DNA from 3 places in the Sodalis sp. RH16 genome. Region 3 is predicted to be linked to each of the others. Evidence: riboswitches for the same ligand, from Rfam matches in the RefSeq annotation. Region 3 holds a riboswitch; each other region holds the start of a gene.
What was found. A riboswitch is a leader RNA that binds a small molecule or an ion and turns the genes downstream of it on or off. The one in region 3 is predicted to bind cobalamin.

Region 1 (10,332 bases), 2.8 Mb from region 3:
TCTGTGGTTAATCGTCGCCTTTCAGCTTTTTGCGCTGGACATAAAGTTCGGCGGCTTCACGCACGAAACCGGCGCAGATGGCGGCGTTATAGCGGCTCTCCAGCTCATCGGCGATAGCCAGCAGTTCTTCTTTACTGGAACGGAAAGGGCGCAAAGCATTGTAGATTTCCAGCACCAGCTCATCCGGCACCGCGGTAAGCTCGGCGGCGCGTTCAAAGTTCATTGCCAGCAAACCACGGCCGGCGGCGCGGGCGATATCCGCCTGGATGCGGAGTATTTCCGGCGTAATGCGCACGTCCTGGGCCGTGACCTTCCCGCTCAGCACGCCTTCAAGGGTCAAATCGTCCAGGGTTTTGCCGCTGGCGGTTTTTACCCACTCCGGATGTTTATTCGCCAGCGGATAGTCCGCCACGCCGGCGCGAACGCGGCCCGCCGTGGTGGGGACCGCCGCCTCGGGCGCCGTATCCTGGCTGTTCATGCGCGCCAGCACGTCGCGCACCAGGGTTTCAATTGCTTGTGCATTCATCGTCGTTACCTTTATTCGCTCCCGCCGGGAGCGGTCCACGTTGAGACAGGTGACATGGCGGCGTTCAGAGCGCGACGCGCAGTTCCTGCGGCTGTTTACCCGTCACTACATATTTGGTTTCTTTGATATGCAGCACCGCCGACTTGGCCTGGTATTTGGGTCGGGCCATCTGATCGTTGAGGGTCGGCACCGGATCAGGCGATTCGCCTTTGGCATAGCGGGCGGCGTTTTTACCGATCAGGCGATAGGTTTCCAGCGTCAGCAGCGGCGCCTGGGGAAACAGCTCCAGATTCGACAGCGGCGGCAGGCCGCGCTGATGGATAACCGTGGTGCCTTTGGACTGAATGCCCACCGAGATACCGGAGCCGCTGAGCCGATTGCCTTCCACCGCCACAAAGGCCACGTCGGAGGATTTAAAACAGCGGATGATCCGGGCGCGGATCCCTTCTTCCTCAATGCCGGCAATCAGCTCCCGCAGAATCCGCTGGTGCGGCACGCCGGTGATATTGGTGGTTTGCGACAGGCCGAACGCCGGTCCGACGGCGATGACCACTTCATCCTTGCGGGCGCCGGGTTTGGCGTCGCCGATGACGGTTAAAAAGCCGTTGGGCTGTTTATCGCCGGGAATGTTGTCGCCGGGAATGCCGTTAGCGGAGATACCGTTGCCTGCGGCGCCTCTGGAGGCGCCGGCAGCAGGGCCGTTTCCGGCGGCGGGCGAGGGCGCAAAGGAGATAGGGTTGTCCCCGGTCTGCATCTGGTTTAATACGTCGCCGATGATCTGCCGCAACAGCGTTTCGTTAATTTCCATTATGGCCGCCTTTTAGCCCAATTCGTTGGGATCGAGCGCATTGGGAATGTTTTTGATCTCTTCCCACCGCGCGCCTTCCAAACGGTATCCGGTGGCCGGACCCGCATAATCGTTGATATCGTTCACCGCCGACCGCACCTGGCCCTTGCCGATGATGATGGCCGAAGTGTGTAAATAGTCGCCGGCGATCTTGGCCTTTTGCATATCCAGCACGCTTTGCGCCACATCGGGGAAACCGTTCTCCGCCAGGGCTTTCACCACTTCCAGGCTGGTGCGGTTCTTTTCGATGATTTCCTGGGCGAACTTGATGTCTTCCACCTTATTGCGCGGCGGCATATCTTTTGAGCCGTGGGCATAGGTGGCGGCGGTGACTTCCTCATCGGTAATGGGCGGCAGGCCCATACCGGCAAATACCGCCTGCAGCGCCCGCGCCGCTTTATTGCGGATGGCCACCGTCTCGTCTTCCCGCACCGGCCGCAGGCCGCCGTCCACCTTCAAGTCCCGCTGGAGGATGTTGTAGTCATCGAAATCCTCCGCGTCTTCATTGGAACCGGCGAACATATTGTCGTAGTTCGGCACGGCGGAATAACCGGAGGAGATAAAGTCGGTTCCCGGCAGGAACTGCATCAGCAGACGGGCGGTACGGCGCAGGTCGGAATGGGTAAAGGTCTGGTCGTTGCTGGACGCGCATTCCAAATCAAGAGAAGAACAAATCAGGTTCTCCGCCAACACCGCCCTTATGCCGGAGGGCACCGCGGACGGAATACCGATACAGCTGACCGAACCGTTTTGCAGCCCCTGCACGCCGGCGGCGCGGGTGATGAAAATACAGCGCGCCTCCAGATACAGCATGGATTTGCCCTCGGCGTAGCCCATTTGCACTTCCGAGCCGGAGCCGGAGGTAAAGCGCATTTTCAAACCGCGGGAGGCATAAGAAGAGGCCAGGAAGCCTTTTGACCACGGCGTATCGTCGCCGTCGGTGAATACCGGTTCGGTACCGTAGACGGAAATGGTTTCCGCATAACAGGTATGGCCCAGCATGCCCAGCTTCAGTTCGGTGGCTTCTTCCAGCGAGCATTGCGTCAATACGCCGGGACGGCCCACTTGCGAGCCTACCAGCAGCGCGATGGCGTTAAACGGCGCGTAGCGCGCCACCGCCACGGTGGTTTCCTGTTCATCGAAACCGCGGAACGCGCCTTCAGCGGCATCAGCGGCGATTTGCACCGGGTTATCCTGAATATTGGTCACGTGGGCTTGTTGCGACGGAGTACGGCGAGCGCGCATTTTCTGCATCGACATCATCATTTCCACCACGTTCATTTGCGACATCACTTCGACGATTTTTGCCGGCGTCATGGCGGTGGTGAGCGGAATGATATCCCCACGCGATATATTCGGGTCGCACAGCATCTTGGCCAGTTTCACCGAGTCCATCGCCATGACTTCTTCGGCGCGGGGCAGGTTGATGCCGTAGTTGGCGATAAAATGATCAATCAGATCAAACTGCTCGCGAGGCTTACCGTCCAGTTCGGTGATTTTGCCGTTGACTATCTTGATGGACGGCTTGGGATCGTTGGGGCTTTCCATGGCTATAAAGCCTTCTTCCACCCACTCTTTGACGAATCCGTCCTGGTTAACCGGCCGTTTCGCCAATGCTTCAAATCGCTTGGATTTCATGCCATCCCCCCTAAGGAATCAGATATAAGACGGGCGATCGTTTTGCGGCGCGGCGCCCAGCGTACCGAGCAGCGTTTTGCCGATTTCACGGGCGGAGATCACCGCCTGACGGACCGCGCCGGAATCGCCGGATACCACCAGAATGACTTCGTTGCTAAAACTGGTGCCCTTGGCGGGGGAACTGTAGGCCACCACATCCACATTGGCGGATTTCACCGCCGTATCGGCCATCACCACGCCGATGGCGGCGGGCGCGCCGACAATCACGCCGCAGGCTTTGCCCAGGGGCGCGCCGAAGGCCTTTTCCAGCGCATAGCTGGCGCGGGCGCTGTATTGCAGTTCGATATGGCCGGCGTCATTGGCGTAAACGTCGCCAAACGTCCGATCCAGCTCCTTAAGCGCCACTTCCACCGCCCGCTTGACATCGGAGACATCTTCACCGCCAAAGATAATCAAAGAGCCGTGGCCGGCGCCGCCTTTGGTATCGCGCGCCAGCTCAATGCTGACCACTTCGGTGTTGGTGGCTTTCACTGCCTCATCCGCCGCCATGATCTGCGGACCGGCGCCGGTACGTGCGCCAAGAATGCCGATGGAGCGGTAATGTTTTTCCTGCTTCATCGCCGACAGCACCTCGCTGTCGACATTGGCAATCACCAGGCCAATGGTATCGCCGATGGCCGTACCCACAAATTCAGTCAGGTTACAGGTTTTCTCCGACATATCCGGACCTTTATCCAAGGGTGTGTGAGAAGGAGACGCCGTGGCGCCTTCACCGATTTTTTCCATCACCTTAGCCAAAATCTCCTCAATGGCTTTATCGGTGTTCATTCACGTATTCCTTTCGGCAAAAACTTCTCCACATCCCCGTGGGGGCGCGGAATAACATGGGTCGCCACCACTTCGCCGACGTTGGCCGCGGCCATGGCGCCGGCGTCGGTGGCGGCTTTCACCGCCCCTACGTCGCCGCGTACAATCACCGTAACCAGACCGGAGCCGATTTTTTCATAACCGACCAACACGACATTGGCCGACTTCACCATCGTATCGGCCGCTTCGATGGCGGCGGTGAGACCTTTGGTTTCAACCATACCCAGGGCTTCTTGTTGCATTTTGTTACCTCGACCAATCGTTGATATGCGTTGGGTGTCCGGCTGGAAATATACCCAAACGCCGTGAAAATTAATGGCCGTCCTGCATTGTAAATAGCGAAAATGATTGGCGCGGCTATAGCAAAAATTAGGTTTGATTATTTAATAAAGCGAGCTGTGACCGGTCAGGGGGGAATGAACAGCCATAGCAAATATCCGTAATTGAAGTTTCAGTATTCAATTAACCGACTTGAAAAGTAAGAAAAGTTATGATCTGAGCTGATAATGCTCATTCCACAGAAAATGAATAATAACGAAAAAGTGTTATCTGATTTAAAACGACAAACCCAGCATTGACGGTATCTGTAGTCCGATGGGCGCTTAAAATTGATTATGGTTTTACTATTTATTACCTGCGGCGTTCTCCCGGCGCGGCGGGAAACGGCGTTTAGCCTTATGTGCTATCGAACCCCCGTTTTGATAATTGTGTACCGGAGCACATTATCAAATGGGTAAAAAATGATTGAATCTAAGGTAGCTTTGAAGAAGAAAGGGGGGAATATGAATTCCGGTAGTTTCATGGATTCAGATTTGATAAATAAAATCGCGCAGGATTTCGCTAATGCCACCAATCTGGCGGTTGTGGTGGTGAATATTCACGGCGAGGAAGTCTCGGATTTATATCACTTCACCCCTTTTTGTCAATTAATGCGCCAGGATCCGGAGATGAGCCGGCGCTGCCGTATGAGCGACAGGTGCGGCGGACTGGAAGCGTCAAAATCCAATCAGCCCTGCATTTACCGCTGCCACGCCGGCCTGACCGACTTCTCCATTCCGCTGCTTATCAGCGGACATTTGGTTGGGTTTGTCTTATGCGGACAGGTCCGGGTGCATGACACCGTAACCCTGCCTTCGGTGCAGGACTGTACCAGCAGGGCTTGGCAAAAAGATTATCAATTAACTGAAAGCTATGAAAAAATTCCGGTGGTGGATTTCGATCGCCTCATCTCATCCGCCGATTTGCTGAAAATGATTGTGGATAACTACCTGAAACAGCAGTTGGAAGTGGTGGTATTCAAGGAGCACGGCGACGGGCCGCTAGAACGCCGGACGGCGGTTCCCAGCCAGCACGAGAGCAAGATGAAAAAAGCGTTGCGCTGCATCGACAATCATTACTTCGAGGATCTGCGGCTGGAAGACGTGGCGGCGATGGTCTACCTCAGTCCCTATTATTTCAGCAAACTGTTCAAGAAATACCAGGGGGTCGGCTTCAACGCTTATGTTAATCAATTGCGTATGCAAAGCGCCCGGCAGATGCTTGAACAAAGCGATTGGCCCATCGCCACTATTGCCCGCAATCTCGGATTTTCTCAGGCAAGCTACTTTTGCAAGTTATTTCGCCAAACCTACCGTATTACTCCTCAGGCCTATCGTGAACAGCGCTTTTCGCCGCCGGAAAATAAAGATATCGTTGCTTTATTTAATTAATTTTATCCCTTTAAATTGACGTAACAAAAAAATGTTATCGCCATCCGATAAATTCCAAATAAATCCGCCGCCGCGAACATTTTTTTTGATCCGAAAGGGGGTATATTCACCTTTGAATACTTTACATTAGTCATCAACGGCCGATTGCCCGGCTTCACCAGGGCCGCCGGCCGCTGTGGAAAAGTACATTTTGCATTCAGGTGAAACGTGCCGCAAGGCCGTTAGGGAAGGAGGTGAAAATCCTCCGCAGCCCCCGCTGCTGTGATGCCGACGACTCCGTGATAACCACTGATCTCAGCCGATTGGGAAGGTTCGGAGAAGGATGACGCCAAGCCAGAAAACCTGCCTGATTGCCTATAGCCTTTATAGGCTCGGTAACAACTCCTTCGGCGGGAAGCGGGTTGTCCCAACAATGCCGTCGGGACAGTGAGTCTCCCGCAGCCTTTGTTTGCGACAATCCCCAGCGGCGCCTCTGGGGAGTAACGGGATGAAGATGAAAGCGATACTCATCGGCGGCGCGCAAAGCGGGACAGGCAAGACCTTGCTCACCCTGGGACTGCTGCGCGCCCTGGCGCGGCGAGGTTTGCGGGTGCAGCCCTTCAAATGCGGGCCGGATTATATCGATACCGGCTGGCATCAGGCGGTAAGCGGTATTCCCTCGCACAATCTCGATGCCTATATGCTTGAATCGTCAACGCTGAACGGTCTGTTCAACCGTCATATGTCCGGTGCCGATATCGGTATCATTGAAGGCGTCATGGGTCTTTACGACGGGCTGGGCAGCGATGGGGATCGGTGCAGCAGCGCATCCCTGGCCAAGCAGCTGCGGGTGCCGGTGATACTGGTTATCGACGGCAAAGCGGTTTCCACCTCGGCGGCGGCAGTCGTCTTGGGGTTCAAGCAGTTTGACCCGGCGGTGAATATCGCCGGCGTCATTATCAATCGCGTTTCCTCGGAAAATCATTTCAACCTCATCAAAACCGCCATCCTGCGCTACTGCAATGTGCCGGTATTGGGTTACCTGCCGCCATTGCCTGACTGGAATTTACCCTCCCGCCATCTGGGGCTGATTCCGGCGCGGGAGTCCGAACGCGGGCAAACCCAATGGGAGCAGTTGGCTGACGGCGTTGAGCAACATATCGATCTGGATAGATTGCTGGCATTGGCCGAGTGCCGCCCCGATGGAGGCCGGCTGCCCGCGCTGCCGGGCCATGAGCGTTATTCCAGGCTGACCCTGGCCCTGGCGGACGACGAGGCGTTTAATTTTTATTATCCCGACAACCTGCGGATGCTGCAGGATATCGGCGTACGAATTATCCGTTTCAGTCCGCTGCACGATCGGGTATTGCCTCCCTGCCAAATGATCTACCTCGGCGGCGGTTTCCCGGAAATGTTCCCGACCCAGCTGGCGGATAATCGGCCCATGCGCCAGGCGCTGCTGCGCGCCGGACAGAACGGCGCCGCCATCTATGCCGAATGCGGCGGCCTGATGTATCTGGGGGCGGCGCTGATAGTACAGGACGGCACCAGCTATCCCATGGTGGGACTGCTGCAGGGCTTTAGCCGCATGACCCAGGGGCTTAAACGCTTCGGTTATTGTGAAGGCCGGTCGTTAAGCGACAATCTGCTGGCGGGCCGGGGTGAAACCCTGCGCGGGCACGAGTTCCACCACTCCGAATACATCACCGATGAAACGCCGCTGTTTCGCATGAGCAAAACCGCCGCCAACGGGGACGTCCACCAGTGGGCGGGCGGGTACGGCGGCGGCAACATTTTCGCCAGCTATCTCCACGTGCACTTCTACCAGCGGCCCGCCATGGTGAAACGCTGGCTTGATCTGGGATGCGCGCAATTATGACGACTGCTGCGATATTGCCTGTTCAACAGGCGGTCATATCCATGAGCGATGCCGGTATGCTTTTGGTGCGGGGAGACGCGGCATGTTGACGCTCAGCGCCTATATTGTCGGTTATTTTCTCGATCTGTGGCTGGGGGACCCTCCCCATTGGCCCCATCCGGTACGCTGGATGGGCAACGCCATCAGCGGAATGCAGCGGCTGATCCGCCGCTGTTGCCCCGGCGAATCCATGCTCTATGCGGGCGGCGGCATACTGTGGCTGACGGTGGTGGGGGGAACCTGGCTGATAGCGGACCTGGTGTTGCGATTACTGTCGTTCAATCCCTGGCTGCAGTGGCTGGCGGAGGCCTGGTTAACCTATACCCTGCTGGCCACCCGCTGTCTGCGCGATGCCGCCATGGCGGTGTATCACGCCCTGCGGGCGGATACCCTGGAAGAGAGCCGCCGGCAGCTCTCCTATATCGTCGGGCGCGATACGCAGCATTTATCCCGGCCGCAAATCATGCGGGCGGTGGTGGAAACCGTGGCGGAAAACAGCGTCGACGGCGTTATCGCGCCGCTGTTTTGGCTGTTTATCGGCGGCGTGCCGCTGGCCATGGCCTATAAGGCGGTAAATACCCTGGATTCCATGGTGGGTTACCGCACGCCGAAATACCGGGCCATCGGTTATGTCTCGGCAAAACTGGACGACCTGGCCAACTGGCTGCCGGCGCGGCTGGGCTGGATAGTACTGGCGCTGTCGGCGGGGGCGCTGCGCCTGGACGGGCGCCGGGCCTGGCGCATCGGCTGGCGCGACCGCTATCAGCATAAAAGTCCCAACTGCGCCTGGTCGGAAGCCACGGTGGCGGGGGCGCTGGGGGTGCGTTTGGGCGGACCCAACCGCTATTTCAATGAGTGGGTGGAAAAACCCTGGATCGGCGAGGAAACCCGTGAAATCGATCTGGAAGATATCACCGCCGCCATTCGCCTGATGTACCTGGCTTCCGCCATAACGCTGGTCTTGCTGTGCCTGCTGCGTATTGTCGCGGCACATTATCTGCAACCGAATCTGTGACAACGCCCGGAGCGATGAAAAGAATGCCTTATATCAAGCAACCGCAGCAAATCGAACAGACCAGTTTCGATATTATCCGGGACATTATTGCCCGCGAGCGGCCTGAATTTCATTTCTCCGACCCATGGCAAGAGAAGATCATCCTGCGCGCCATTCATACCAGCGCGGATTTCGACTGGCTGGATATCCTGCATTTTTCCGCCGATGCACCCGCTGGCATCGCCAGCGCCCTGGCGGCCGGATGTACGCTGTATACCGATACCACCATGGCGCTGTCTGGCATCAATAAGCATGAACTGACCCGCCTGGGCTGCCGGTTCCACTGTTTTATCGGCGACGAGCTGGTGGCGGCACAGGCGCGCCGGCAGGGCATCACCCGTTCCATGGCGGCGGTGGACCGGGCCGTCGGCGAACCGGGTAAAAGCCTGTTTGTGTTCGGCAACGCGCCGACGGCGCTGTTTCGTTTGCTGGAGCACCAGGCCGCGGGCACCGGCGCCCGGCCGGAAGCGGTGATCGGCGTGCCGGTGGGTTTTGTCGGCGCCGCCGAGTCCAAACAGGCGCTGGCGGAAAGCGGCCTCACCTGTATCGCCGCCCTGGGACGCAAAGGCGGCAGCAATATCGCCGCCGCCATCGTCAACGCCATTTTGTATCAGCTGCGGGAGGCCTGATGGACGAGGTGATTTGGCATAACGGCAAGGCCTATCGCAAGGGCTATACCACCGGTTCGTGCGCCACCGCCGCGGCGAAGGTGGCCGCGCTGATGCTGCTGCGCCAGCAAATCATCGACAACGTCTCCATCGTCACTCCGTCCGGCGCCACGCTGCACCTGAACGTGGAGCGGCCGCTGATAAGCCCGGCACAGGCCACCGCGGCCATTCGCAAGGACGGCGGCGATGATGTGGACGCCACCGACGGCATGCTGATTTTCGCCCGGGTCAGCCTGCGCGGCGACCCGGCCATCGTCATTGACGGCGGCGCCGGCGTCGGCCGAGTCACCCGCAACGGTATCGGGCTGGACATCGGCCAGGCCGCCATCAATAAAACTCCCCGGCAAACCATCGAGGCGGCGGTGCGCGAGGTGATAGGTCCCGGGCGCGGCGCCGACGTGGAAATTTTCGCCCCCGAAGGGGAAGAGCGGGCGCGAAAAACCTACAACGGCCGGCTGGGCATCCTGGGAGGGATTTCCATTATCGGCACCACCGGCATCGTCACGCCGATGTCCGAGGAGAGCTGGAAAAGTTCGCTGTCGCTGGAGCTGGGCATGAAGCGGGCCGAAGGGCGCGAACGGGTGATCCTGGTGCCGGGCAATCACGGCGAGCGTTTTGTGCGCGAGCAATTGGGACTGGATCCAGGTGACGTTGTCACCATGAGCAATTTTGTCGGTTATATGCTCAAAGAGACCGAGCGGCTGGGCTTCCGGCAGGTATTGATGGTGGGGCATTTCGGTAAGCTTATAAAAGTGGCGGCGGGAATTTTCCATACGCACAGCCATATCGCCGACGGGCGGATGGAAACCCTGGTAGCCTGGCTGGCCCTGTGCGACGCTCCCCATGAACTGATGCACCGGGTGGCGGCCTGCCTTACCACCGAGGAGGCGATGGCGCTGATAAACGATGCCGGCTGGCAGCGGGTCTATCCGGCCATTGCCCGGCGGGTGGCGGAGCGTATGACCGAGCTGCTGCGTTTCTCCCCCCGGCCGCCGCGCTGCGATGCGCTGCTGTTCTCTTTCGATCAGCAGGTGCTGGGCAGCAGCCGGCCGGTGGCGGAATTAACGGAGGCGTTTCGATGAACGATGCCCGCCTGAGCGTGGTGGGACTGGGGCCTGGGGATGTG
Region 2 (10,332 bases), 1.6 Mb from region 3:
TAAAGAGCCTCGACGACGGGGGACGGGTACTTTATGCCGGGACCTTCAGCAAGGTATTGTATCCGGGTCTGCGGCTGGCCTATCTCGTGGTGCCGGCCGGGCTTATCCCCCGGTTTGCCGGGGTTTCCGAACGAATGGCCAATAACTGCCCCGAATTATTGCAGGGCACCGTCAGCGATTTCATTGAACAGGGGCATTTCACCCGCCATTTGAAAAAAATGCGGAACCTCTACACCCTGCGCCGGAGTTATCTGGAAGGGGCGCTACAGGAGATTTGCGGGCAGCATCTGAAAATAGCGCCTCAGGCCGGCGGCATACAGCTGCTGGCCCGACTGAAGGCCGGCACCGACGATGGGGCGCTGGCGGATGATGCCTTGGCATCCGGCGTGGCGGTGCAGGCATTGTCGCGCTGGTGTCTGGCGGCCGAAATCGAACCGGGACTGCTGATGGGATTCACCAATGTCGCCAGCCCCGAACAGGCCCGGGACATATGCCGGATATTAATGTTATCCCTTAACCGGCCATTGGCTTAACCCTAAAATTTCAGTTAATTTCCAAATCGGTTGCCCCGATGTTTACTTAAGGGAGTTCATATTTAATCGGGTCCGATAAGCGGTCCGGCACCCATCATCCTCTCTGATCAATGCGCGTTTCGACTTTGCTGTGAAGTCCTTGCCCGTCCTAGAGCGGGCTTTTTTTTGCCCATGGAAAAATGGTGTTGGTTAAACAACGCTTTTCATTGACCGGCTCTCCTGTCGGCGCTGAAAAAAAACGTTGTTTTCGTGTTTACGCCCCCGGTATTTAGGTTCATACTTGCGTCGGTTTCATGTAGCAATGAGCTAGACTTTACGCCTCGGACCTAGGTTCGGGGCATCCTCCGATTTCCTTGTTCTACTCCCCCTTGATATATTTTTTTTCCTCCTGTGCGCCGATATCACGCCAAGATTGCCGTTCCATCCGGTTTCCCATGGCTACCGCCGACACCCTGGCTTTTATACCCGCCATATTTTCAGGGCAGCGCGCTCGCCGCTAAACCCTGCCTGCAATCTGCCGATAACCTATACCGGGCGGCTTGGGGCTTCAGGGCTGATTCAGGCGCGGCATGCGATATTGTTAAAGGATGGCTATGTCTACTCAAGATTGCTTGCAACAATTGTTCGATGAAACGCCGGAATCTTCACTTTATTACAAGCAGCTTCAGGCCTTTTCCACCCGGCCCGCCGCCGATTGCCACATCGTGATATGCGGTTTGGCCAACGTCGGCAAGAGCGACCTGGTCAAAGTCCTGTCGCTATCCCGCACGCTATCAGCCACAGACGGGTCCCCTGCTGCGATCGTCCCCCGGTATGTTGATACGCCGGGTTTCGACCTGTCCGGTCAACAGAGCGCGCAGGCCTGGGAAAAAGCCATCGGCGCCGATATCATCGTCTTGATACACGATATGCGACAAGGCGCGCTGGCGGCCGGCGAAATGGCTTTTCTACAATCGCTCAAGGCTCGGTTTCCCGACCTTCGCCAACGGATGATTGTGGTCCTCGCCCAGGCAGATAAGGTGCCTTGCCAAATGCTGGAGCGCCTGAGTGCGATTCACCGCAATCTGGCAATGCTGTTTTTATCCTGCAGCGGCGGGATTCCCGATGAAAGCTATCCCGCTCCGGCAAAGAGCGGGGTCCCGGTGCTGCTATTGGAGCACGGCCGTATCCAGGCGCTGCGGCAACAGCTTTTGTTACTGATCGGCAGTTATGAGGGCGGCCTGCCCGGGATGCGAACCGCAAGCAGCAAAGCGTTGCTTGATACGCTGGATGCCTGGGTTACCGGGGCCATTAAAATCCGCAAAAAAAGCATCGCCATAAAAGAAGCCGAGCTGAGTCAGACTTTTTCTTTATGGCAACGGGATTTACAGCGCCTGGGGGATACATTGCGTTTTCGCATCAATGAGCTTCGTCAACGTTAACCCTTACGGGATAAGGAATGGGTATGTGGTGGTTTATCCTGCCGATGCTGGCTTGGGCTTACAGCCTGTTTGCCCTTTCGGGGCGTGCCCGGACGGTTTCCCCGGGTTTGGCGCCGCCGCTCCCGCCATATGAGGTGGTTTTATGGTCCATAGAGGAAGAAAGCCCGTCAAAGGCCCGGTTCATCAGAGAAAATGAAATTATCGCCGATACCAAAATCGCGCTGCTTAAATTATATGGCGAACATCCGTTGCTGATCGTCCGGGACGAGTCGGCGCCGGTCACCCTGACCTTTGACGCGTTATGCCGATTTGCCGAGCAAGGGCAAGCCAAAAAATTACCGGCGCTGATCAAAGATCTGTCGGTATTGATACCCGGTACCGCTATGAGTCCCGCCAGGGAAAAACAAAAAGCCGAGCTGGCAAGACTCAAAGAAGAAGTCGCCGCATTTATCCAGCTGCGTACCACGCTGGCACAAGTCCAGCTGCGTACCACGCTGGCACAAGTCCAGCTGCGTACTACGCTGGCACAAGTCCAGCCGCGTACCACGCTGGCGCAAGTCCAGCTACCCACCACGCTGGCGCAGGGGGCTCTTCACGGAGAAAATGACCGGCTGTCGGATTGAGCGGTCCCTCCACGGCCGACAGCGACTTAATGATCCGGCCCCCCTGTGGCGCAACGCCAAAATCAAAAGGAGAAAAAACCGGCCTGCGCTATAGGTATTCCCGCCAGATCCCCCATAATAAATAACTCATGTCCTGCCGAGCCATTTTATTTCGCAACGCAAAGGAGACAATTATGCACATTGATTTATCAGGTAAAACCGCCCTGGTCACCGCCTCAACCAGCGGTATCGGCTTCGCCATTGCCAACGGCCTGGCACGGGCCGGCGCCGCCGTGGTCATCAACGGCCGCAGCCAGGATACCGTGGACAAAGCGCTGGCCGCCATCGCTGCTGATGTTCCCGGCGCCGTCCTGAGCGGGATCGCGGCCGATCTATCCGATGCCGCGGGTGTGGCGCGTTTAACGGACGCGGTACCAAAGGCGGATATTCTGGTGAATAATGCCGGCATCTACGGCCCGAAACCTTTTTTCAGAATAGACGACGACGAATGGGAACACTATTTCCAAACCAACGTGATGTCCGGCGTACGCTTGTCGCGCTTCTATCTGCCGGGCATGCTGGATCGCAATTGGGGCCGCATCGTCTTTATCTCATCGGAATCGGCGCTGAATATTCCCACTGAAATGATCCATTACGGCGTGACGAAAACGGCGCAGCTCGCGGTTGCGGGCGGGTTGGCCAAGCTTGCCGCCGGCAGCGGCGTAACGGTGAATTCCGTATTGCCCGGACCGACACTGTCCGACGGGGTCCGGGCCATGCTGAAGGGAAGCGCGGAGGAAGCAGGCATCAGCATCGAAGAGGCCGGAGCCGATTTCGTACGCACCCAGCGCTCCACTTCTATCCTGCAACGGCTGGCAACCCCGGAAGAAGTGGCCAATCTTGTGATCTACACCTGCTCAACGCAAGCTTCCGCCACCACCGGCGCCGCATTGCGGGTAGACGGCGGCGTGGTGAACAGCATCGTTTGATTGAAAATGTCGCTTCACGCCGGGACCGGGGAGGTGGGATGCGTTACCAATATTGATATTGCATCGCCGTGCTTCTGTGGCGCTTTATGACATAAAGAGGGAAGATTTCCGTTTCCCGGCCGTAGCTTAAAACACAATTCCCCACCGCGTCGAAGCGCTGGCACTCTTCAATCTTGGAAATCTGGCTGATGGATGTGGTTGAAACCGAATTGGAGCCCAGTTCCCTTCCCGCGTCATCGTAACGGTAGGTCGTGGAGCCTTTCGAAGACGCGGTGGTGGCTAACAGGCCTTTTTTGTCGTAGTTATAAACGTACTGATCGTTCGCCAGCGCATCCGAACCGCGCGAGACGCTTTTCACCAGCCGGCGCCGCTTGTCATAGCTATACACCGTGGTAGTAAAGCCTTTTTGATCGTTAATGGTAAAAGCATCCGTAGACGTGGCGATCAAACCGGTTTTATCGGTGGAAAAATTGATTTTTCCCAGCTTGTGGGTCGCCAATGTCTGGGTCCCCTCTTTATCCAGGATGACGGTAATTTCATAGTCGGATTCCCAGCCGCCCGGCGCTTTGACGGTATGGTTGATCATCCGCAGGATCACGCTGCCTTCGGATTTACGATAATCAAAAAGCGCATCGGACAAGACACCGCAGCGATCAAAGCGAATGTTGCCGGAGGCCTGTTCATTCACATCCTTTCCTACCATGCCGGAGACCATCATCTTGATATTCCCCCTCGCATTGCCGTCCAACATGATGAGATTGTTATTGTCGTTCACCCTGCGATGTTTGTCAGCGCAGCTAACCGCGGCAACGGCGGAGGTGGACAACAGGCTTCCCAATAAAAACACCGCCGCCCATTTCTGGAAAAGTGTGATCATGGCGTTTTGCAGCATATCCATTTGCGAGAGGAACACTCATTCTATAGCAATTGCCCCTCTCCATCCATTGTCCAAACTGCGGTGACGATGTCTGAGGGGAATATCGCCGCCAAACGCCATAAGATAAGGCTGATTTTTTCCGGCATCGATTTTCCGGCTTTTTGCCGTCCACTCCCCCCTACGCCGGACATTGTGTTATCTTAGCCGCCGGAACAACCCGCCTGAGAATCTGAACGATGGAACACAAGAAAACCTTCCCGCAGCAAAAAAACCACCTGCATCCGCGGAACCGCCATCGTTCACGCTATGATTTTGATGCGCTGATCGGCCGTTGCCCGGCGCTGGCGCCGTTCGTTAAACCCAATGCCTGGGGAGACATTTCGGTGGATTTTGCCGATCCCGCGGCGGTGAAAATGCTGAATAAAGCCTTATTACTACATTACTACGGTATCGAGCATTGGGATATTCCTGCGAATTACCTCTGTCCGCCAATTCCCGGCCGAGCGGACTATATTCATTATCTCGCCGATTTGCTGGCGGACGGTAATGGTCAAGAAATACCCCGTGGCAAAAATATCGCCATCCTGGATGTGGGCGTGGGAGCCAGCTGTATTTATCCCATTATCGGCCAGCATGAGTACGGTTGGCGTTTCACCGGCTCGGAAAATGACAAAATCTCGCTGAATTCGGCCAAAATGCTGGTGGAGATGAATCCCACGCTGAGAAACAGCGTGCGGTTGCGCCACCAAAAGCAAAGCGACGCTATTTTTGACAATATCATCGGCATCGCAGAACGCTTTGACGCTACTATATGCAACCCGCCTTTCCATGGTTCGGCGGAGGAGGCGCGCGCCAGCACCCGGCTGAAGCTGCATAAACTCGGCAAAGGCGAAGTGGCGGACACGCCGGTGCAAAATTTCGGCGGTAAAAATAACGAACTCTGGTGTGAAGGGGGTGAATTGGCCTTCGTCGGCAAGATGGTCGAAGAAAGCGTCGGCAAAGGCAAAAACTGCCTGTGGTTCACCTCGCTGATTTCCAAGCACACCACCCTGCCGCCGCTGTATGAGGCCCTGAAGCTGGCCGATGCGTACGATGTGCGCACCATTGATATGGCCCAAGGCCAGAAAATCAGCCGCTTTATCGCCTGGACCTTCCAGAATGCCGAACAACAGGCGCAATGGGCCGCCGAGCGCTGGCAGAAACCGGAATAACCCGGCGGCTCCCGGCAGTGAGAAGCCTATAAACAGCCGCCGAGGACAAGCCGTTAACGTTAGCGGCTGGCGACAGCAAGAATCAACGTTACCCTCGGCGCTCGCCGGCCTGTCGTGGCGACACGGTTCAACGGGATTACCTTCGGCGGGCGCCGGCGTGCCATGGCGACAAGGGTCAGCAAGATAACCCTCGGCGCTAACCGGCCTTGCAAATCGGCACGTCCGGATGGAATAATCACGATTTGGGCGCCAGCGCCGCCTCTATCATCTCTTTGGCCTGACCGATGGTTAGCGGCAGCCCCTTTTCATCGAGCCGGCCGTCGCGCATCAACAGCTCCGCCAGATGAGCCACCCGAGGCAATCTCAGTTCGAAACGCCGCAGAATGTCTTTTTGATTGAAAAACTCAGAGAGATTCCCCCCCAGAACCACTTCCCCTTTATCCATCAAATAGACCTTGTCCGCCAGCAGCGGAACGATATCCATATCATGGAGGGTAAAAATCAGGGTGATGCCCAGGGTTTTATTGATATCGTTCAGCATATGCACCAAATGACTGGCCGACCGGGGGTCGAGGGCATTAAAGGGTTCATCCAGCACCAGGATCTTCGGTTTCATCGCAATTACGCTTGCCAGGGCAATGCGCTTCTTCTCGCCGCCGCTGAGATTAAAAGGATTGCGGTGAATGTAGGACTCCATGCCGACGATATTCAGCGCCCAGCGTACGGTGTTATCCAATTCCTCGCCGGCAATTTTCATGTTAACCAGGCCGTAGGCGACTTCCCGATAAACCGTGGCGTTAAACAGCTGGTCGTCTGAGTCCTGGAAAACCATGCCCACCCGGCGCCGCAGTTCAATGAAGTTCTCCCTCACCACCGGCAGGCTATCCACCACCACCCGTCCGCCCTGAGGCAACAACAGTCCGTTAAAGAGCTGAAACAGCGTCGACTTCCCCGCGCCATTGGGGCCCAAAACAGCGACACGCTCGCCCTGGCCGACGGTCAGATCCAGATGATTCAGTGCATTGTGTTTACCGTCATAAGAGAAGCTGACGTCGGAAAGCTTGATAATGTCCATGGTTTTCTCGGTTAGCGGCTTAACACATTCAGCGTGACGACCAATATCAGCAATAAGCCGGCGGCCAGGCCAATCAATTTATCCCGCCTTGGCACCTTGGTGGTAAAAAAGCACAGGTCGTGACTGTCTTCATCATAACCGCGAGCCAGCATGGCCTGATAAATCCGCGTGCTTCGGTCCAGGGATCGGATGAGGATACCGCCGGCGACCTTACCCGTATCCCTGACTCTGCGCAGCCAGGAAACAGTCTCTCCCAAGCGGCTGATTTGCGCCTGCCGCATGGTAAAGGCGGTATCCTGCATAATAAAAACATAACGATACATCATATCCGCAATATCAATAACGGTATGCGGCACTTTGCAAAGGCGCAGCGTTTCCAGGATATCTATCATCGGCGTGCTGAATGACAGCGCGGCAACCAGGGTCACCGCCGCCATGATGCGTAAAAAAAGGACAATACCGAAGACCAATCCCTCCTGATAGGCATCAAGGGAAAAGTAGTGAAGCGGAATAGTGAACAGCAGCCGGCTGCCATGGGTGAACAGCACGCTTAAAAATACCAGCCAGGCAATACCCATCGGCATGATCAAGCGTTTTAACAATGCCCTGCGGTCAAAGGGCATAACGCAAAACAGACTGATGGCGGCCAGCCATAATGCCAGCGCCAGATACCATTGGCTCAAGACGGAAGCCACCGCCACCGCCGACAGCAAAACAACGGTTTTTACCCGGCTGTCCAGCCGGCGCAGGGGACTGGAGGATTCATCGGCGAAACGCGCCAGGCTCATGATTCTTCTTCTTTGCTCCCGACGGCGTTGCCCTTGCCGCCAAACAGCTTCAGCCAATGATATCCCACAATCAGGCCGGCGAAAAAGTTGGCCACGGAAAAGGCCCCCACCTCGGCATCCCCCGGCAATTCCACAAAGGGATGATGAGGTTTGTGCGCCACGCCGGTGGCCAAATCATTGACGTGGTTATCCGTACCGCTGCCGTCCATGTTGTGGGTGCTCATATAGGTTCCCGAGGCAAAGATAAACAGCAGTATAACGCACATGACCGCCAGCATGGTTTTGGTGAATCCATCAAAAAACTGGGTCTTTTTCGCCTCTTCGGTCGGAGTCTCAATCTGCAATGACATGTTATGCTCCCGTTCTCGTCAAGATTCCCGGCAACAGGTCAGGACGCCGGCTGACCATGGCCTGCAGCACCGCGGCGGTAAAAACCGCCTCGGCCACCGCCAGCGGCAGTTGCGTCGGACCGTAGCCCATGAAAAAAATCATCCACTGCTTCACCAGCGGAACGTTGCCGTGCAGGCTTAACGCCAGCTCAAACGCGCTGATGAGATAGGTCACCAAATCCCCCACCAGGCCGGCCATGCCCGCGGCGAGCCATAACGGAAAACGAAACGCCCTGAAGAATTTCCACACGGCGTAACCGGAAAAAGCCCCGGCAATGCCCATGGAGACCGTATTGGCGCCGATGGTGGTAATGCCGCCATGGCCCAGGAAGACCGCCTGGAAAAACAGCACAATCATCGACACAACCGCGGTGGCGAACGGACCGATAATAATCGCCGCCAATGGCGTGCCGCACGGATGAGAGCTGGAGCCGGTGACCGGCACCGGCAAATGCATCGCCGAGATAACAAACACCGCGACGCCGATCATGGCGAGGAAAGGTTTATAAGCGAGATTAGTTTTGATTTTTCGTTTTATTTCATAGATGCCCGGCACAACAAAAACCGCCGTCACGGCATAATAAACGGCGCACGCCGTCAGCGGTAAAATTCCATCTTCGATATGCATGCCTGATCCTCACGAGTGTCAACTATACCCATCATCTCTCTCGTTGCAGCTGTGCTAAATAGACTCTTTCACTCGAATAACCTGCCTGAGTAAGCCTCATCGGGATTTTTCGCTTGCCGCCGCTTGAAAACCATTGGGTATATAACACAAATTAAAAAACCAACATGCGGCAGTGAAGGAAGGAAAATAAGTTCAGACACGGGGAATGTTAACCACTCTCGCCGCGAAGTTATAACCGAACCCTTCCCATCACCCCGGGGATTGGTACTTCCTGTATGAGATGGGCCGGTCTCCTGGCTTGCCGTCATTCTTCTTTACCGCCTTCCCATGTCATAAAACACAGTGGCTGAAGGTAAATTCGTCAGGCTTACAGTAGCGGGGGCTGCGCCGGAATATTGATTATCCCAAAAGGGATCTGCACCGGCTTTCCGTTTCACCCGCCTCGCGATCGCGAAGCTAAGGCACCCAAATCTCGGAAATTTATCCTGAGTTTTTTTTCAATTAACGTCAAGGGGTAATTAAACCTTATGGCGGGATTTTATTGCGGTAGATCATGATAAGAAGAAATGATGAACGGGAGAACTTAGCGGGTGGATATCAGATTTTGTTAGGGAGGCGGGGGTTGTGCTTAAAATACCGGAAAATATTTGTAACGGTGAAATATGATTTACATCAAATATTGCCTTATAAAATTTAATTAGAAACATGCATCTAAATCAATTTTATAAAAATCAAGAAATCAAGCAACCTGCTTATTGCGCCGATTAAAACAACCGGCGCGACATTATAATATTATTCTATTATTTCAATTGGCGGTGCGGCAAATCCGCCTGGAGCTGTATATCCCCAACCAATCCATGCCTGCGAATTTTCCGGTATTAAAATTGGTGGGATATCGTCGCCAGCGTCAAAAGGTGTAACGCCATCCCACACACAGACATTTATGACCACACCGTTTTGAATTTCTGCATAGTTTGCCATACACCTCACCACTCTATTTCTATAAAACCAGCGCTACCAGCGCCACCATTTCCACCACTGCCACCGCCAGAATATGGCGTTGCGCCGCCCGAACCACCAGCCCCATAACCACCCGCTGGAAGACCGTTCAGGCCGGCACTACCAATACCCGCGCGCTGATTGCCCCCACCCCCACCGAATGGCGAATTACCACCATTGCCCGATAAACCAGGCCAGCCATTTATTGAAGTATTTGCGCCCGGTGAGGCACTGTCACTTCCAGAACCGCCTTGAGGAAATCCGCTACCACCCGCACCTCCGCCCAAAGCTCCAGTACTGATACCAGCCCGGCCGACACTGCCGCCATTTCCCCCCGACAAGGTGATTAATGATCCTACTATCGTGTTCCCGCCGTTAGAACCCTTTGTGGCATTGTCTGAGCCCTGTCCACCTCCAGTACCTCCTGATCCAGCGCCACCTATAGTAATAGGAATTACCTGTCCTGGCGTCACATTGAACACCGCTCTCTGAATCGATTGACCAGCACCGCCCCCGCCAGCGCAAGAGCCGGAAGCATTTGCTATATTGTTACTGCCGCCACCGCCACCACCACCGCCGCCAGCGCATCCGGAAATATAAATCGTTGTAACGCCTACCGGCACAGTGAAATTGCCGCTGGAGGTAAACGTAGCAAAACCATGGGGCGCCAGGGCTTCATAATCCGCCTGGGCGGTGACGTTAGCACCGGCACCTGCGGCAAAGGATTTGAAGTTGTTTGTTGTCATTAGAAATCCTCCAATAATTTTATCGAATGGATATAATGATTAAGTGAGCATATATTCAAAATTTGTATATATAT
Region 3 (10,332 bases):
AATGCAGTTCCCGAGTTAAGCTCGGGGATTTCACATCTGACTTAACAAACCGCCTGCGTACGCTTTACGCCCAGTAATTCCGATTAACGCTCGCACCCTCCGTATTACCGCGGCTGCTGGCACGGAGTTAGCCGGTGCTTCTTCTGCGGGTAACGTCAATGATTGAATCTATTCAATCCAACCCCTTCCTCCCCGCTGAAAGTGCTTTACAACCCGAAGGCCTTCTTCACACACGCGGCATGGCTGCATCAGGCTTGCGCCCATTGTGCAATATTCCCCACTGCTGCCTCCCGTAGGAGTCTGGACCGTGTCTCAGTTCCAGTGTGGCTGGTCATCCTCTCAGACCAGCTAGGGATCGTCGCCTAGGTGAGCCGTTACCCCACCTACTAGCTAATCCCATCTGGGTTCATCCGATGGTGTGAGGCCCTAAGGTCCCCCACTTTGGTCTTGCGACGTTATGCGGTATTAGCTACCGTTTCCAGTAGTTATCCCCCTCCATCGGGCAGATCCCCAGACATTACTCACCCGTCCGCCGCTCGCCGGCAAAGTAGCAAGCTACTTTCCGCTGCCGCTCGACTTGCATGTGTTAGGCCTGCCGCCAGCGTTCAATCTGAGCCATGATCAAACTCTTCAATTAAAAGCTTGATGCTCAAAGAATCTACTGTTTCATTCATTACTGAATTAACTGGTAAACACTCTAAGACTTGTATTGTTGTGTTTCGATACGGTCTTGTGAGTGCCCACACAGATTGTCTGATAAATTGTTAAAGAGCATGGCCGGGGAGGTCTAAATCTCACCTGGCGCGGGTTGCGTATATTACGTTTTCCCGCTGAAGAGTCAAGCTTTTATTTGTTTTAACAAAGCGCTTTTCCCTTCCCGACCCGGTCCGTCGCAGCGGTTAATCCCGGTCAGTGGAGGCGCATTATAGGGACTTCCCGAGGCGTGGCAAGCGCTTATTGCAGATTTTTCGCTGACAGGCTAATTCTTACTCAAGACGGCGTCGTCATAGACAATTTTTCCAGTGAAAAGAAGCCATAACGCTGCAAAACCGGCAACAATTCCATCGATTGCGGCGTCATGGTTAAACAATAGGCTTTATTTTCACTCGTAGAGCCGGTACCGGTTATTTCATGTGCGATAAGCCAGGCCGCGCGTTTCGCAATCGCGGAACCTGAATCCACCAGCCGGGTGCCGTCAGGCAACACCGCTTTGAGCTCCTCCGCCAACAAGGGGAAATGGGTACAGCCCAGCACCACCGTATCGGGCGGCTCGACTAGCCGCAGCCAGGGCCGCAGAATTTTTTGCAAAACGGGGAGCGCAATGGTTTCACCATGCAGTTTGGCTTCTGCCAATTCAACCAGTTCGGCTGAACCCAAGGTGATGATATGGCAGTCGGCGGCAAACTTGGCGATCAAATCATGGGTATAGGTACGGTGTACCGTGGCGCGGGTAGCCAATAAGCCGACGATGCCATTGCGAGTAAGTTTGGCGGCAGGCTTGATCGCAGGCACCACGCCGACGATCGGGCAGGCAAAACGCTCCCGTAAAGCGGGTAAGGAGATAGTGCTGGCGGTATTACAGGCCACAATCACCATATCCAGCGCGTGCAATTGCTGAACAGCTGCGACGATATTGACCACTCGCTCGACAATAAAGTCTTCCGGCTTTTCGCCATAGGGGAACTCTTCATTATCGAAAACATAGATATAATGCGGATCCGGCAGTAACTCCCGCACTTCATCATAAATGGATAAACCACCCACCCCTGAATCAAAAATCAGGATGGTGGGTCGTTTTGTCTTGCTACCGTCAGAAGGAATAGGTTCCCGTGAGATAAAATTCTCGTCCTGCGGTCTGGTAGCCATAAGCTGTCTCATACTCTTTATCAAACAGATTGGCTATTCTACCACGAACCGTCAGGTGTGGCGTTAACGGATAAGAAGCGGCAATGTCCCATAAACTGACGCCCCCCATCTTCACCACCTGTTCAGTGTTATAATCCGTGTCATAACGCTGGCCGAGGTAATGGTAGTTAAGAGACCAGTCAATGGACGCCACTTGCCAATCCAACTGGTATTTTATCTGCTGCTTGGCCCGGCGGGCCAGGATCTGGTCCGTGGTGGCGTCTCGGGGATCGAGATATTCCAGGGTTAATTGATGCCGGAGCGGGCCGGTATCTACCGAGGCGGTCCATTCCACCCCTTTGATACGGGCTTTGCCGATATTGTAGTAGCGTTCATCCGCCGTATCGTAATCGATGAGATTATCAATATCGTTACGATAAGCCGAAATACGCCAGTCCACCGGACCTGTCAGTCCTTCAACGCCGCCTTCCCATTGTTTGCTCTCTTCGGGATCCAGGTTGGCGTTACCGCCATAAGCGCCGTAGAGCTGGCCCAGGTTCGGCGCCTTGTACGCGGTGCCGTAAGAGCCGATCAGGCGGTAGCCTTCGATAAACTCCCAGGCGGCGCTGCTTTGCCAGGTGCCGTGCCAGCCAAATTGTGAATTGTCATCTCCCCGCACCGCGCCTTCCAATGTCACCGGTCCGAAAAGCTGCTGCGTCGTGGCATAGATGCCTGTGTTGTGCTGCTCGTAGCCATCGGTGAGGTAGTCGGTACCGGGTTCGGTTGTCTGTTTCTGCCAATCCACCCCGGCGCTGACCAGACCGTGAGTGACGTGGAGGGTATTGCCCCATTGCAGGTTGTATTGATCGGAATCGTCCAGGGTAGCGGAAGCCGAATAGGGTCCGTATTTGGGATCGTAGTTATAGTCCTTGGTATGGCTATAGCTGTATGAGAGCTGGGAGGCGTATATACCTTCCTGAAAACGCAGGCCGGTATCATAGGTGCGGCTATATAACTGGCGGGTATCGAGCAGCGCATCTTCATGCGCCGGGTCGGTATAGGCATAGGTGCCGTCATAAGCGGTACGATTGTCGTAGCCATACACCCGCGCGAAACCGCTGAACTGTTGATTGAACGTATGATCCAACGACGCGAACAGGGTCTTGCTCATGAATCCGTCCCGGTCGGGCTGCGCCGGATCGCCATAAGGGTCGGGCAAATTGGCCTGCACATCGAATCCGCGGGTATAGGTGTAATTTCCCGCCACCGTGGCCACGGTATTATCCCCCAGCCGCTGCTGAGTGGACCCATCGTAACTTTGGTAACCCTTTGAACCCATGCCGGCGCTCAGGGTGGTTCCGGGTTTTTCGCGGGTGGTGATTATATTGACCACCCCGCCGATGGCGTCCGAGCCGTAGACGGCGGAGCGCGGACCGCGGATAAATTCGATGCGCTGAACCAGAGAGATGGGAATTTGGCTAAGATCGGATGAGCCGGAAATCCCAGCCTGATTCAAACGCACGCCATCGATGAGCACCAGGGCGTGACTGGAATTGGTGCCGCGAATGAACAGAGAGCTTTGCTGTCCCAGTCCGCCGTATTGCGCGATATCCACGCCCGGTAAACGGCTTAAGGCTTCAGCTACCGATTTGATTTGGCCACGGTCGATATCCTCGCGGGTCACGACGCTGGTGGGCGCAAGCACTGATGAAACCGGCTGTGGAAAACGATTTGCCGAAACAATAAGTGTGTCATTACTGCCGTTTGGAGCGTTGTTATCCTGCGCCCACCCGGAGAATGTCGTAACGGACAATGCCGCCAGAACGGTATTTTTGATAGTCAACATTGACGTAGCATCCAATAGATAAAATAGGATGCCGCAGGTTCCGTGTTTGATAGCACGCGATAAACAGGGATATTGCGACGAAATACCGGCAGGTTTTCGGGCTTGGGATGTGTTTAACACCAGGCGACGACTTCCCGTCGAAAAGACAGTGTCTGCTTCCGCTATCGCCCTGACGTCCCCTCACCGCTGCGCGTCAGCTCCAGCTTAGAACTGGATTCCCTTTTAACTCACAAGAGACCGGGCAAATATCCTACAATCAAAGGGATAATTATGTCTATAGAACTCATTAGGTAAGAAATTATAAATTGAACAGCATTGGACATCATCCATTTATCCCCTACAATCCCCACAAACCGATAAAGTTGGCCCATATCGACGAGAAATCATCATGACTACCGAGACGTTGCCTATCGACGCTTACGAAACGCAATTGGCTGAAAAAGCCGCCCGACTAAAAGCGATGATGGCAGCTTACCGGGCGCCGGAGCCGGAAATATTCCGTTCACCGGTAAATCATTACCGGATGCGAGCCGAATTCAGGATTTGGCATGAAGAGCAGGACCTCTACCACATCATGTTTGATCCGCTCACCAAAGAGCGTATCCGCATCGATTTCTTTGCCGCCGGCAGCGAGTTAATCAATGGGTTGATGACGGCAATGATCCAGGCCTTGCGCCTTTCGCCGGTTTTACGCCGTAAGCTTTTTCAGCTGGATTATCTCACCACCATGAGCGGTGAAGCGGTCATCACGCTGATATACCACCGTCCGTTGGATGACGAATGGCGCGAGGCCGCCGCAGCGCTGCGGGATGAATTGCGGGCGCAGGGTTTTGCGGTAAATCTCATCGGCCGGGCCGCCAAAACCAAAATTTGCCTGGACCGGGATTATGCGGATGAAAGATTGCCGGTATCGGGAAGGGAACTCATCTACCGGCAGATTGAAAACAGCTTTACCCAGCCGAATGCCGCCGTCAATATCCATATGCTGGAGTGGGCGCTGGCGGCAACCCAAGACGCCCGGGGAGACTTGCTGGAGCTGTACTGCGGCAACGGGAATTTTTCGCTGGCGCTGGCGCGTAACTTTGAGCGGGTGCTGGCGACGGAGATAGCCAAGCCTTCGGTGGAAGCGGCACAGTATAATATTGCCGCCAACCATATCGGCAATGTGCATATCATCCGCATGTCGGCGGAGGAGTTTACCCAGGCCATGCAGGGTGTACGGGAATTTACCCGGCTGAAAGATATCGACCTGGCCAGTTACCGCTGCGAAACTATTTTTGTCGATCCGCCGCGCAGCGGGTTGGATGACGCCACGGTGGAGCTGGTGCGGTGTTATCCGCGCATCCTGTATATCTCGTGCAATCCCGAGTCATTGTGCCGCAATTTGGAATCCCTTTCTCAAACTCACGACATCATACGCATGGCGCTGTTTGATCAATTCCCTTACACCCGTCATATGGAATGCGGCGTCTTATTGACGGCAAAAACGCCTGAATGAGCGGCGCCTGTTTCAGGGCGCTCTGCACTGCCGATTCCCGCATCGGCGAATAATCATTTCCCGCCATTACCGACACCACTGGCCCCATGACTGCAAACGCCTCCGTCGGGGGGCAATTTTCCCATTCTTATGCCCAACTCTTGGGCCCCTCCCTGCCAGGCCCTGAATATATTTTTACCGCCTTAATCGATATGTGACATGCTTCATATCAAAAATCCCATGTAAATTTAAAATATACTTTCACATTAAATAAAATGACGTTTTGTTTTTCAATGGGGTGAAGGATGTCTCGGACAAACTATCGATGGGTAATATGCGCATTGCTGTTTTTTGGTACCACCATAAATTATCTCGACCGGCAGGTGCTGAGCCTGTTGGAGCCGGCACTAGCCAAAGAATTCAGCTGGAGCAACAGCGACTACGCGAATATCGCAGCAGTGTTTCAATTTACTTACGCTATCGGGATGCTCTTTGCCGGACGGTTTGTCGATTTTACCGGAAGCAAGGTGGGGTACGCCTGGGTGTTAGGCATTTGGTCCCTTGGCGCGGTATTGCATGCCTTTGTGGCGCAGATAGGGGGTGGGATTTCCGCTATGCTGTCCTCGTTGAGTATATCGGTGCCAATAACGATAGCCGGATTTATGTTCGCCCGACTGGTTTTAGGATTGGGAGAATCGGGAAACTTCCCATGCGCTATTAAAGCCGTCGCCGAATGGTTTCCCAAGAAAGAGCGTTCTTTCGCCACCGGCATATTCAATTCGGGGGCAAATGTAGGCGCCATCCTCGCTCCCTTGGTCGTTCCGTGGTTAGCTGTCCAATGGGGATGGGAATCAACGTTTGCCATCGTAGGTGTTATTGGCTTTGTTTGTTTATTCTTTTGGAAAAGATTGTTTGATTTGCCGTTGAAATTATTTACCAAAGGAAAATTGAATCAAGCAGAGTACGACTATATTTCCGAGGATGTGGATTCGAAACAAAACCGGGAACAGGAGCACGAAAAGATTTCCTGGTTTAGTTTGTTGGCCTATCGCCAGACCTGGGCATTCGCCATCGGTAAATTCTTAACCGACGGCGTATGGTGGTTCTTTATGTTCTGGCTACCGGCCTATCTGACCGCGCAATACAAGATGACAGGTACGCAAATGATGCTGCCCATCGCGACGATATATTGTATGACAATGGTGGGCAGTATCGGCGGCGGCTGGCTTCCCGCCATGTTCATGAAAAAAGGCCTTAATCCTTATGTTGCCCGTATGCGGGCTATGCTCTTTATCGCCATATTCCCGCTGTCCGCCCTTCTGGCCCAGCCATTGGGTCATGCAGGATTCTGGATGCCGGTTATCCTGATTGGTATTGCCGCCTCCGCTCATCAAGCATGGTCCGCGAATTTATTTACCACTGTATCTGATATGTTTCCTAACAAAGCCGTTGCCTCGGTAATTGGTATCGGCGGCATGGCGGGCGGATTCGGCGGCGTGGCCGTTACCAAGGTCGCCGGCGCGCTGTTCGATCATTATCAGGCGCTGGGAGAAATCAACGTGGGTTACGGCATTATGTTTATGTTTTGCGGATTAGCTTACCTCATTGCCTGGGCATTGATGAAAACGCTGGTGCCTCGATTTAAAGTCATTGAATTTGGTTAATGTTATTTAAATGTAACTGACGATACGCAGTCGTACTCTCGAATATCAACGAATACAGCTTGATTGCACAAGATATATTTGTGCTTTCAAGTTGTGAAGCAGCATCTCCCTCATCCTGCGTCGGGTTATAATTTATATATTCATTTTAAAATACATCCGGCCGAATTTCCTCGCGGCCATCTCCGTTACCAATATCTAACAACCAATTATCCGTTTTAACTTATTACATACCTCCATCAATTTTATTTTTCCGGCAGTGAAAACATATATTTCGCCTGCGCAGCCGATGCGGTAGATAAATATTTTGTTTCCATCATTGCATTGACACAATTGAAACAGATAGGTATGCATTGAGGTATCGCTTATTATCTCTTCCGGAGCAATTACATTAATGGCAACGTCAACATCCAAAGACCAGCAGCATGCCGCTTTGGCAGCGCGCTACGGCTCTGAATTGCCGCCCGAATGCGGCCCATGGAACGAAACCATCGCCGCTTTGCTGTCTCATCGCTCGGTACGGAAATATCTACCCAAACCATTACCGGATAATACGGTGACGACGCTCGCCGCTGCCGCCCAATCGGCCGCAACGTCATCTAATTTGCAAACCTGGTCGCTGATTGCCGTAACGGATCCTGCGCTTAAAGCACGTTTGTCCGCGGTTGCCGCCGGACAGAAACACATTATTGAATGCCCGCTATTTCTGGTGTGGGTGGCTGATTTATCAAGGCTGCGCCGCGTCGGCGAACAAAAACAGCAGCAGCTGGCGGCATTAAATTACCTGGAAATGCTGCTGGTAGCCACCATTGACGCGGCGCTGGCAGCGCAGAATGCGGTGGTGGCGGCCGAATCCCTGGGATTGTCCACCGTCTATATCGGCGCGCTACGTAACGATACCCAGCGGGTGGCGGCTGAACTAAATTTGCCTGAAGGCGCGGTAGGCGTGTTCGGATTATGTGTGGGCTATGCCGATCACAGCGTTCCCGCCGAGGTTAAACCGCGCTTACCCCAATCGGTGGTGGTCCATCGGGATCAGTATGATGTCGCGGGCGAACCGGCCCGGTTGGACATCTATGACCAAGACCTGGCCGAGTTCAGCCGGCGAAATGAACTGTCGGTGAGTAATTGGACCAATCGGGTGATTGCGCGAACCAAAGAGCTCAGGGCGATGGCGGGACGAGATAAATTAGCCGCGGCACTGCGCGCGCTGGGATTCCCTTTAAGTTAAAGACAAATGATAAAAAAGGTATTAATGCGAAAATGCTTTGATATATGTTCTATGGTTTCTAGTAGACACTACCCGGTTTATATGTAACTGAAATTGCATAGTTAATGGCTATGGAAGGCGTAATGCTGATTAAAAATCCTGGTCCTCACCAGAACGGTCTAGCCGTTTTAATTTTCGTCCGATCCAAAACACCAGCACTACCGCCAAGATGGCCGGCACAAAATTGGAACCGATGGCCGGATACTCCGCCCGGATAATGGCGCTATAAAGCAACAGACCCAGTAGGAAACTCGCCGCGGCCAGAGAAGGAAATCCCTGGGGCATGGCGCGATCCTGGTAATGCTGATGCAGGCAGTACACCGACAGCACCAACGTTATAATGGGGAAAATGGAAAAGGGCACAATGGAACTGAATATGGCCGCGAAGGCGCCATTGATGGATAAGCCGGCGATCAATGCCAGGACTAATATTCCTTTTTCTCCGAGGGGTTTGTTCGTCATATCACCTACCTGCTTTCATCAAGAGAAAGGGCGGCCGCTTTTTCCTGCTCCCGGCGATACCAGTAAAAGGCCCCCTTTGAAATCATTCGCAGCTGCAATACCAGGCGCTCTTCCAGTTCGCGACGCTCTTTGATGTCCACATCCAGCGCCTCGGCGCCGGCATTGAAGACAATGATGACCATGGCCTCGGCCTGGGCCTCGGTAAAGCTGCGCGGCATATGATTTTCGATTTCGAGATAGTCGGCAAGTTCCGCGATAAAATGCTGGATTTCGCGGGCGACGGCGGCGCGGAAAGCGCTGGAGGTGCCCGACCGCTCACGAAGCAACAGGCGGAAAGCATTGGGATTATTGCCGATAAATTCCATAAAGGTGGCGACCGAGGTGCGAATGACGCTGCCGCCCTTGGCAATGCGCTGTCGCGCCTGGCGCATCAGTTGACGCAGCATCAGGCCGCTTTCATCCACCATGGTGAGGCCAAGCTCATCCACATCGCGAAAATGGCGATAAAAAGACGTTGGCGCGATGCCGGCTTCACGGGCGACTTCACGCAGGCTCAGGCTGGCAAAACTGCGTTCGGCGCTTAATTGGCTGAACGCCGCTTCGACAAGAGAACGTCGGGTCCGCTCTTTTTGTTGCGCTCTGACGCCCATAATTCAGTCCAGCCCTCAATACCCATAAAAAACCACTATATCAAAATTTGTTGCAACCGCGTTGATACAAAATCTGAATTTTTCCAAAAACGCCCTAACCCGCGTCCGTTAACAACTGGAATAAGAAAAAGCCTTCGGGCGTTGGGATATTCGGGCTACAATGTTACATTAACGTTGTGAATTTGTATAATGACAGGTTTGACGCGAATGCAATCAGAATACGATTATGATGCCATTATTATTGGCTCCGGTCCCGGCGGCGAGGGTGCCGCCATGGGATTAACCAAACAGGGCGCCCGCGTCGCGGTGATTGAACGTTATAACAGCGTCGGCGGCGGTTGCACCCACTGGGGCACGATCCCGTCTAAAGCACTGCGTCAAGCGGTAAGCCGTATTATCGAATTCAACCAAAACCCGCTATACAGCGGCAGCGCCCATCTGCCCCGGGCCAGTTTTGCCGATATCCTCCATCACGCCGATATGGTCATCAAGCAGCAAATACGCATGCGGCAAGGGTTTTATGAACGTAACCAGTGTCAGATCATTACCGGTGACGCCAGCTTTGTCGATGCCCATACGGTGAAGGTCCGCTATCCGGATAACTCGGCTGAAACGTTCAGCGCGGCTCATATTGTCATTGCCTGCGGCTCACGGCCTTATCACCCCCAAAACGTGGACTTTAACCATCCCCGCATTTACGACAGCGATTCTATTCTGGATTTAAAACACGATCCCCAGCACGTGATTATCTATGGCGCCGGGGTTATCGGCTGTGAATACGCGTCAATTTTTCGGGGATTGAACGTTAAAGTCGACTTAATCAATACCCGCGACCGGCTGCTGGCCTTCCTCGATCAGGAAATGTCGGATGCGCTTTCCTACCATTTCTGGGAAAACGGCGTGGTGATTCGCCACAATGAAGAATATGAACAGATTGAAGGCACCGACCAAGGCGTTGAAGTGCATTTCCGGTCAGGAAAACGGATGCGTGCCGACTGCCTGCTGTATGCCAACGGCCGTACCGGTAATACCGACTCGCTGGCGCTGGAAAGTATCGGATTGGAAGCGGACAGCCGAGGCCTGATCAAGGTCAACAGCATGTATCAGACCGCCATATCGCA

Region 1: linked by a shared signal. The riboswitch ahead of ACL2XJ_RS22150 (cobyrinate a,c-diamide synthase) and the one ahead of btuB (TonB-dependent vitamin B12 receptor BtuB) in region 3 are both predicted to bind cobalamin.
Region 2: linked by a shared signal. The riboswitch ahead of ACL2XJ_RS14130 (energy-coupling factor ABC transporter permease) and the one ahead of btuB (TonB-dependent vitamin B12 receptor BtuB) in region 3 are both predicted to bind cobalamin.

What each region holds. Positions count from the first base shown of each region.
Region 1 is NZ_CP178737.1:4,860,401-4,870,732, reverse strand. Features, by position in the region: gene pduE (propanediol dehydratase small subunit PduE) at 8-526, opposite strand; gene ACL2XJ_RS22175 (propanediol/glycerol family dehydratase medium subunit) at 591-1,334, opposite strand; gene pduC (propanediol dehydratase large subunit PduC) at 1,347-3,011, opposite strand; gene pduB (propanediol utilization microcompartment protein PduB) at 3,030-3,839, opposite strand; gene pduA (propanediol utilization microcompartment protein PduA) at 3,836-4,120, opposite strand; gene pocR (transcriptional regulator PocR) at 4,661-5,587, shown strand; cobalamin riboswitch at 5,769-5,952, shown strand; gene ACL2XJ_RS22150 (cobyrinate a,c-diamide synthase) at 6,081-7,445, shown strand; gene cbiB (adenosylcobinamide-phosphate synthase CbiB) at 7,531-8,499, shown strand; gene ACL2XJ_RS22140 (cobalt-precorrin-8 methylmutase) at 8,523-9,167, shown strand; gene cbiD (cobalt-precorrin-5B (C(1))-methyltransferase CbiD) at 9,167-10,288, shown strand; gene ACL2XJ_RS22130 (cobalt-precorrin-7 (C(5))-methyltransferase) at 10,285-10,332, shown strand, end outside.
Region 2 is NZ_CP178737.1:3,068,133-3,078,464, reverse strand. Features, by position in the region: gene ACL2XJ_RS14175 (PLP-dependent aminotransferase family protein) at 1-533, shown strand, start outside; gene ACL2XJ_RS14170 (hypothetical protein) at 1,127-1,954, shown strand; gene ACL2XJ_RS14165 (hypothetical protein) at 1,978-2,577, shown strand; gene ACL2XJ_RS14160 (SDR family NAD(P)-dependent oxidoreductase) at 2,751-3,545, shown strand; gene ACL2XJ_RS14155 (hypothetical protein) at 3,589-4,443, opposite strand; gene rlmF (23S rRNA (adenine(1618)-N(6))-methyltransferase RlmF) at 4,659-5,633, shown strand; gene ACL2XJ_RS14145 (energy-coupling factor ABC transporter ATP-binding protein) at 5,869-6,708, opposite strand; gene cbiQ (cobalt ECF transporter T component CbiQ) at 6,720-7,496, opposite strand; gene ACL2XJ_RS14135 (hypothetical protein) at 7,493-7,846, opposite strand; gene ACL2XJ_RS14130 (energy-coupling factor ABC transporter permease) at 7,848-8,513, opposite strand; cobalamin riboswitch at 8,779-8,997, opposite strand; gene ACL2XJ_RS14125 (hypothetical protein) at 9,306-9,494, opposite strand; gene ACL2XJ_RS14120 (hypothetical protein) at 9,488-9,700, shown strand; gene ACL2XJ_RS14115 (hypothetical protein) at 9,715-9,840, opposite strand.
Region 3 is NZ_CP178737.1:1,476,650-1,486,981, forward strand. Features, by position in the region: rRNA gene ACL2XJ_RS06710 (16S ribosomal RNA) at 1-637, opposite strand, end outside; gene murI (glutamate racemase) at 991-1,866, opposite strand; gene btuB (TonB-dependent vitamin B12 receptor BtuB) at 1,811-3,691, opposite strand; cobalamin riboswitch at 3,761-3,948, opposite strand; gene trmA (tRNA (uridine(54)-C5)-methyltransferase TrmA) at 4,080-5,189, shown strand; gene ACL2XJ_RS06730 (MFS transporter) at 5,474-6,832, shown strand; gene ACL2XJ_RS06735 (NADPH-dependent oxidoreductase) at 7,224-8,060, shown strand; gene ACL2XJ_RS06740 (YijD family membrane protein) at 8,190-8,561, opposite strand; gene fabR (HTH-type transcriptional repressor FabR) at 8,567-9,211, opposite strand; gene sthA (Si-specific NAD(P)(+) transhydrogenase) at 9,419-10,332, shown strand, end outside.